2 regions of the Streptomyces mabaensis genome follow, and region 1 is predicted to be linked to the other one. Evidence: riboswitches for the same ligand, from Rfam matches in the RefSeq annotation. Region 1 holds a riboswitch; the other holds the start of a gene.

Evidence for each region. Region 1 has a riboswitch for cyclic di-AMP ahead of ACWV17_RS06455 (M23 family metallopeptidase). Riboswitches for the same ligand answer to the same signal wherever they lie in the genome.
Region 2: it holds a riboswitch for cyclic di-AMP, as region 1 does, so the genes downstream of both, ACWV17_RS15765 (M23 family metallopeptidase) here and ACWV17_RS06455 (M23 family metallopeptidase) in region 1, are expected to answer to the same signal.

The regions. Positions count from the first base shown of each region.
Region 1 is NZ_JBSOPZ010000005.1:151,696-155,507, forward strand. It holds gene ACWV17_RS06450 (GntR family transcriptional regulator) at 1-155, opposite strand, end outside; gene ACWV17_RS06455 (M23 family metallopeptidase) at 358-1,152, opposite strand; cyclic di-AMP (ydaO/yuaA leader) riboswitch at 1,166-1,323, opposite strand; gene ACWV17_RS06460 (M16 family metallopeptidase) at 1,534-2,901, opposite strand; gene ACWV17_RS06465 (M16 family metallopeptidase) at 2,922-3,812, opposite strand, start outside.
Region 2 is NZ_JBSOPZ010000015.1:65,343-69,154, reverse strand. It holds gene ACWV17_RS15780 (helix-turn-helix domain-containing protein) at 1-386, shown strand, start outside; gene ACWV17_RS15775 (DUF6126 family protein) at 383-556, shown strand; gene ACWV17_RS15770 (tyrosine-protein phosphatase) at 584-1,390, opposite strand; cyclic di-AMP (ydaO/yuaA leader) riboswitch at 1,807-1,965, shown strand; gene ACWV17_RS15765 (M23 family metallopeptidase) at 1,970-2,917, shown strand; gene ACWV17_RS15760 (SGNH/GDSL hydrolase family protein) at 3,092-3,812, shown strand, end outside.

The sequences.
Region 1 (3,812 bases):
GACTCCAGGGTGCGCAGGGCTTCGCGGACGGGGACGCGCGAGACGCCGTAGCGGCGCGCGAGCACCTCCTCGGTGAGTCGGCTGCCGCGTTCGAAGACACCGGAGACGATGTCGTCGCGGATTGCCGTGCATACCGAGTGCGCGGGAATGCGCATGACCGGACCTCCGCCTTAATCCCCGCGAAACGCGGTCGGACGACGCCTGTTCTGCGACTCTATTGCAGCGCGCGGGAATTTCCGACGGCGGGCGGGAAATCAGGTATATCTTCTGGCCAAAGTTCCTGGCGGAGAACGGCCGGGGAACGCCGAAGACCCCGACGCGGGGGCGGGGCCTTCGGAAGCTGTCGGTGGAGGAACCTCAGAGGCTGACGCCGTGCGAGCGCAGGTAGCCGACCGGGTCGATGTCCGAGCCGTACTCGGCGCTCGTCCGGGCCTCGAAGTGGAGGTGCGGGCCGGACGAGTTGCCCGTCGAGCCGGAGAGGCCGATCTGCTGCCCCGGGGTGACGGACTCGCCGACGGACACCGAGAGGGAGGACAGGTGGCCGTACTGGGTGTAGGTGCCGTCGTTCATCTTGATCACGACGTTGTTGCCGTACGCGCCGCCCCAGCCGGCCTCGACGACGGTGCCCATGCCCACGGCCCGCACGGTGGTGCCGGAGGCCGCGTGGAAGTCGACACCGGTGTGGCTGCCGGAGGACCAGGCGGCGCCGCCCGCCTGGTAGGAGGTGGAGACGTACGAGCCGGCGATCGGGGAGACATAGCTGTTCAGGCGCTTGCGCTCGGCCTCACGGGCGGCGCGCTCCTTGGCCTCGCGCTCCGCCTTGGCCTTCGCCTCGGCCTTGCGCTTGGCCTCCTCGGCCCGCTTCTTCGCCTCGGCCTCGGCCTTCGCCTTGGCGGCGGCCGCCTCGGCGGCCTGCTGCTGGGCCTGCGCCTGGGCGTCGATCTGGTCGGCCAGGGTGTCGGCGACGACGATGGCGTTGAGGCCGGTGTCCTCGACCGTCGCGGCCGCCGGCTCGGCGGCGGCGAAGGCCGGCGAGCTCAGGGTGCCGACGACGCCCGCGGTGGCGAGGGTGGCGATGCCTGCGATGTTCGCGCTCTTGCGCGTCATACGGCTCGGACGACGGTGCTTCCCGGTGGCACGGGTGAACGCCATGAAGAGGCTGATCCTTTCCTTCCTTCTCGCCTACCGGGTTAGCTGACGGGTTCGGAGCAGGAAGGTCTCCTACGGGCTTCCTCTGGCGAGGAGGCCCGATTCACCCCAGGGACTGCGTGGGTCCCCGGCTCCCCAGGCTCGCGCCTGACGGGGACTCGGCGATGGCTGCCCGGTGCCGCGGGTGCGACGCTCACATCTGACGAACAGCCGGACAGACGCTAAGCGGCTCATCTGTCAATCACCAAACAGACACGGTTTTTTGTAGCGCACGCCACAGGCCAGACACCCAACCTCCGCAACAATCCGGACATATGGGAGGACCCCGGTGGCTCGCCGGCCACCGGGGTCCCTCTTGTCCGTCTTACTGCCGCTTACGGCCGATCAGCCGGTGACAACAGTCACTTCGCCGATGCCGAGCGCCTTCACCGGCTCCTCGATCTGCGACGCGTCACCCACCAGGACGGTCACCAGCCGGTCGACCGGGAACGCGCTGACGGCCGCCGCGGTGGCTTCCACCGTGCCCGTTTCGGCCAGCCGTACGTACAACTGCGCCTGGTAGTCGTCCGGCAGATGCTGCTCCACCTGGTCGGCGAGCGTGCCGGCGACGGCCGCGGCCGTCTCGAACTTCAGCGGGGCGACACCCACCAAGTTCTGTACGGCGACGTCGCGTTCGGCGTCGGTGAGGCCCTCGGCGGCGAGCGTGCGCAGCACCGTCCAGAGGTCCTCCAGCGCCGGGCCGGTGTGCGGGGTGTCGACCGAGCCGCTGATGGCGAGCATGGCCGCGCCCGTGCCGTCGGGTGCGGACCGCAGCACCTGGCCGAACGCCCGGACGCCGTACGTGTAGCCCTTCTCCTCCCGCAGGACGCGGTCCAGCCGGGAGGTGAGCGTGCCGCCGAGGCAGTACGTGCCCAGCACCTGGGCCGCCCAGACCCGGTCGTGCCGGTCGGGGCCGATACGGCCGAGCAACAGCTGGGTCTGCACGGCGCCGGGGCGGTCCACGATCACCACGCGGCCGGTGTCGTCGGCGGTCACCGGCGGCACCGGGCGCGGCTGCGCGGAGCCCCCGGTCCAGGCGCCCAGGGTCTCGGCGAGGACGGCGTCCAGGTCGGTACCGGTGTAGTCGCCGACGACCACCGCGGTGGTCGTGGCGGGGCGAACGTAGGCCTCGTAGAAGCCCCTTACGGCCGCGGAGTCGATCCGCGCGACCGTCTCCTCGCTGCCCTGCCTCGGGCGCGACATCCGGACGTCTGCGGGGAACAGCTCCGCGGAGAGCTGCTTGGCCGCGCGGCGGGACGGGTTGGCCAGCTCGTGCGGGATCTCGTCGAGCCGGTTGCGCACCAGGCGGTCCACCTCGCTGTCGGCGAACGCGGGGGCCCGCAGCGCCTCCGCGAGCAGCCCGAGGGCCTTCGGCAGCCGGGAGGCGGGCACTTCGAGGGAGACCCGGACGCCCGGATGGTCGGCGTGCGCGTCCAGCGTGGCGCCGCACCGCTCCAGTTCCGCGGCGAACTCCTCGGCGGTGTGCTTGTCGGTGCCCTCGGACAGGGCGCGGGCCATGATCGTGGCCACACCGTCGAGGCCGTCCGGCTCGGCGTCCAGCGGCGCGTCGAGGATGATCTCGACCGCGACGACCTGCTGGCCGGGGCGGTGGCAGCGGAGCACGGTCAGGCCGTTGTCCAGGGTGGCGCGCTCGGGGGCCGGGAAGGCCCACGGCTTGGCTTCGCCCGCCTGGGGCTGCGGGTGGAACTCCATGCTGGTGATCTCTGCGTCGCTCACTGCTGCGCCCCTTCGGTGCCGTTCTCGTTCGTGCCCTCGGCGTCGTCCGCGTCCTCCGCGTCTTCCGCGGCCACGGGTTCGTACACGAGGACCGCCCGGTTGTCGGGGCGCAGCCGGGCCGCGGCCACGGCCTGCACCTCTTCGGCGGTGATGTCGAGAACCCGCTGTACGGCGGTCAGGGCGAGCTGCGGGTCGCCGAACAGCACGGCGTACCGGCAGAGTTCATCGGCGCGGCCGGCGACCGTGGAGAGCCGGTCCAGCCACTCGCGCTCCAGCTGGGCCTGGGCGCGCTCCATCTCCTCCGCCGTGGGACCCTCGGCGGCGAAGCGGGCGAGCTCGTCGTCGACCGCGGCCTCGATCGTCGGTACCTCGACGCCGCCGGACGTCTTCACGTCCAGCCAGCCGAGGGAGGGTGCGCCGGCCAGCCGTAGCAGGCCGAAGCCGGCGGCCACGGCCGTCTGGTCGCGGCGGACCAGCCGGTTGTGCAGCCGGGAGGACTCGCCGCCACCGAGAACGGTGAGCGCCAGGTCGGCGGCGTCGCACTCGCGGCTGCCGTCCTGCGGGAGGCGGTAGGCGGCCATCAGCGCGCGGGCCGGCACCTCCTCCACGATCTCCTCGCGCAGCTGCTCGCCGATGACGTCCGGCAGCGAGCCGTCCCGCGGCGCCTGCTTGCCGTCGTGGGAGGGGATCGAGCCGAAGTACTTCTCGATCCAGGCCAGCGTCGCCGCGGAGTCGATGTCACCGACGACGGACAGCACCGCGTTGTTCGGCGCGTAGTAGGTACGGAAGAAGTTCCGCGCGTCCTCCAGGGAGGCGGCGTCCAGGTCGGCCATCGAGCCGATCGGCGTGTGGTGGTACGGGTGGCCCTCGGGGTACGCGAGGGCGGT
Region 2 (3,812 bases), on a different contig from region 1:
GGGACCCGGTCGTGCGCGGCGACCGGGCCGAGCCGGCGGAGGCCGGCGGCTGGACGTACTGGTCGGCCGGCACCCCCGGTCGCGGCATGCAGGCGCTGCGGCTGCGGGTTCCGTACGGCAGGCAGGGCGACCTGGTCCGCGTACACCCCGGTGAGGAGTGGCTGTACGTACTCCGGGGCCGGGTGCGGCTGATGCTCGGCGAGAGCGAGCACACCCTCGCGCCGGGGGACAGCGCGCACTTCGACTCGCTGACCCCGCACCGGATCGCCGCCGCCACCCGCGGCGGGGCCGAGCTGCTCTTCGTCCACACGCTGCTGCAGAGCGCCGCTGCCGAGCTGTGCCTCGGCGACGGCGCGTCCCGACGAACGCCAGGAGTGTCGCCATGACCGACCCCGAAACCGCCCCCGGGACCGACGAGAAGAAGTCCACCGCCCGTCGCTTCGTCGAGGACAGGATTCCGCGGGGCCTGGCGATCCGGCTCTTCGTCTACGTCGTCGCCGGACACCTCTTCGCGGCGTTCGTGTACATGCTCTTCACCCTCGGCGGGCAGCAGTAGGGCCTGTCCGGTCGTCAGGTCCCGTCGTCAGTCCAGCAGGCGGGCGCGCAGCCGCTCGCGGATCTCGGGGGTGACCTTCAGGCCCTCCTCGAGGTAGCGGTCGGTCGTGCCCCAGGTCTGGGAGATGGTGTCGAAGGCCGCCGCGAGGTACTCGGCGCGGGCGTCGAACAGCGGGCTCAGCAGCTCCATGACCTCGGGGGACATGGCGGCGGGCGAGCTGTTGCTGCGGTGCACCTTGTAACGGCGGTGGGCCGCGTTGGACTCCAGGTAATCGGCCTCGATCGCGTCCCGCTCGACGCCGAGCGCGAGCAGCGTCACCGCGATCGACAGGCCCGCGCGGTCCTTGCCGGCCGCACAGTGCATCAGGGCCGGCACGCTGTCCTCGGCGAGCGCGTGCAGCACCCGGCTGTGCTCCGCGGTGCGGTGCTTGATGATCACGCGGTAGGAGGCGGACATCCGCGCGGCAGCCTGGCCGTCGGCGAGGATCGAGCGCAGCTGGTCGAGATCGCCGTCGCGGACCATCTTCCAGAACTCGGCGCCGTCCGCCGGGTCCGTCAGCGGGATGTTGACGTTCCGTACGCCGGGCAGCTCGACGTCCGGACCCTCAAGTGCCTTGTCCGCGTCATTGCGGAAGTCGAAGATCGTGTGCAGCCCGAGCGAGCCGAGGAAGGCGGCGTCGGTGGCGCTCGCATGCGCCAGATGACCGCTGCGGAAGAGCCGCCCCTGCCGTACCCGTCGGCCGTCCGCGGCCGGCAGCCCGCCCACGTCACGGAAGTTGCGCACTCCGGTCAGCTCGGGCTCTGTCGACGGGACCTGGGGAAGCTGCTGCGTCACGGGGTCTCCTCCGTGTCTGCCGTCGGCGCTGCTCGCCGGCGAGGGTCATCGGTTCGACGATACGACATGGGTTCCTGGGGCAATCATCTCGGTGCGGATCAGTAGGGGCAATTACGGTTCAATGTCCGTTCTGACCGAATTGATTTGCTTAACGAGGCCTTGGCGTATTTGCGCGTGAGATGGTCCCGGAGTGAGTGAGCAGGATCATATTGGTGACGTTGCGTGGTGGCGGAAGCAGGCCTAATTCCATGGTGCGGGCGGCTGTTAATGATCCGTAATCCACGGAGGGTGACCGGAAAATTCCGGCATATTCGTCACTGCGAATGCAATGCGGAATTCGCGGCTTGTTCCGCCCGTCGGGCTCGCCTACGGTCACCGTCAATCCGGGTGGACCGCCGAATCCTGCCACCGCCCGGAAACCGCACCCACCACTCACGCACGGCAGGAGCGGGGGACCCAGGTAAGCCGCCGGTCCGGTAATCCGGAACGGCTCGGGGTTAAGTCGCACTCGCACTGCGGCCGGACATCTCCAGTCCGAACCCGACAGCTCACCTCGCAGGCGACGGAGAGGAATTCGTCATGCCCGCAAAGGGTAAGCACCGTCGTCCCAAGGCCAATCCGATCACGCGCGGCTTTGTCGCCGCAGGCACTGGTGGTGCCGCACTCGCGCTGCCGCTGCTGGGCGCCACCGGCGCGACCGCGGCGGAGAAGGCCGCACCGGCCACCGCCGCCGAGAAGGCCGTCGCTCCGGTCGCGGCCGCCGCGCCGGCCGCCGCGGTGAAGTCCGCTCCCAAGACGTACTCCGTGGTCTCGGGCGACTACCTGTCCAAGATCGCCGATGAGCAGGACGTCAGCGGCGGCTGGCAGAAGCTCTACCAGGACAACCGCGAGGTCGTCGGTGACGACCCGTCGCTGATCCACCCGGGCCTCAAGCTCACCATCGGCGAGAAGGCCAAGGCCAAGGCCAAGGCCAAGCCGGCGGCCAAGTCCGAGGCTCCTGCCGAGCGGGCCGACCGGTCCGAGCGCAAGAGCGCGCCTGCCCCGGCGCCGGCGCCGGCGAAGAAGAGCGCGCCGGCCGAGAAGGCCGCCACGGCCGCCTCGGACAAGGGCACTGCGAACGCCTCCGGCTTCACCGCCCCGGTCGACGCTTCCGTCTCCACCCCGTACCGCATGTCCGGGTCCATGTGGTCGAGCGGTTACCACACGGGTGTGGACTTCGCCGCGGGCTCCGGCACCAGCGTCAAGTCCATCGGTCCTGGCACCGTCGTCTCGGCCGGCTGGAGCGGTTCCTACGGCAACGAGGTCGTCATCCAGCACGCCGACGGCACGTACTCGCAGTACGCCCACCTGTCCGCGCTCTCCGTCTCGTCCGGCCAGAGTGTCAGCGGCGGGCAGCAGATCGGGCTGGTCGGCTCGACCGGCAACTCGACCGGTCCGCACCTGCACATGGAGGTCCGGACCAGCCCGAGCTACGGCTCGGACATCGACCCGCTGGCGTACCTGCGCCAGCACGGCGTCAGCATCTGAGACGCATCACCCTGACGGGGCGTCACCAGACGTAGCCAGGAGGCCGGATCGGCGGATCCGGCCTCCTGGCGTATGCCCGGGAGCCGTGGGAAACGGCCCGTGGTCCATGTCACGCCGCGTCACCCCCTCCTTACGGTCGCGTAGGTCACATCCGCCGGTGAAGGATGTGCTCCCGTGGCAGGCGATTCGAGATCAATCAGCAGAGGTGCGTTCGGGTCGTACGCGGCGATCGGTGACAGCTTCACCGAAGGCGTCGGCGATCCGGGGCCTGACGGTTCGTTCGTGGGGTGGGCCGACCGGCTGGCGGTACTGCTCGCCGACCAACGCCCGGAGCACGCCTTCCGCTACGCGAACCTGGCCGTGCGGGGACGGCTGCTCGACCAGATCGTGGCGGAGCAGGTGCCGCGGGCGAAAGGGCTCGCGCCGGACCTGGTGAGCTTCTGCGCCGGCGGCAACGACATCATCCGGCCGGGCAGCGATCCGGACGCGGTCGCCGAGCGTTTCGAGGCGGCCGTGGCGGACCTGACCTCGGCCGTCGGTACGGTGATGATCACCACCGGTTTCGACACCCGCAGCGTGCCGGTGCTGCGGCATCTGCGGGGCAAGATCGCCACGTACACCGCGCATGTGCGGTCGATCGCCGACCGCTACGACTGCCCGGTGCTCGACCTGTGGTCGCTCAGGTCGGTCCAGGACAGGCGGGCCTGGGACGGCGACCGGCTGCATCTCTCGCCCGAGGGGCACACGCGGGTCGCGCTCCGCGCGGCGCAGGTGCTGGGCCTGGAGGTACCGGCCGACCCCGACCAGCCGTGGCCCCCGGAGGAGCCGAGGGGCTCGGCGGCAGTCCGCCGGGACAACATCCAGTGGGCGCGGGAGCACTTGGTGCCGTGGATCG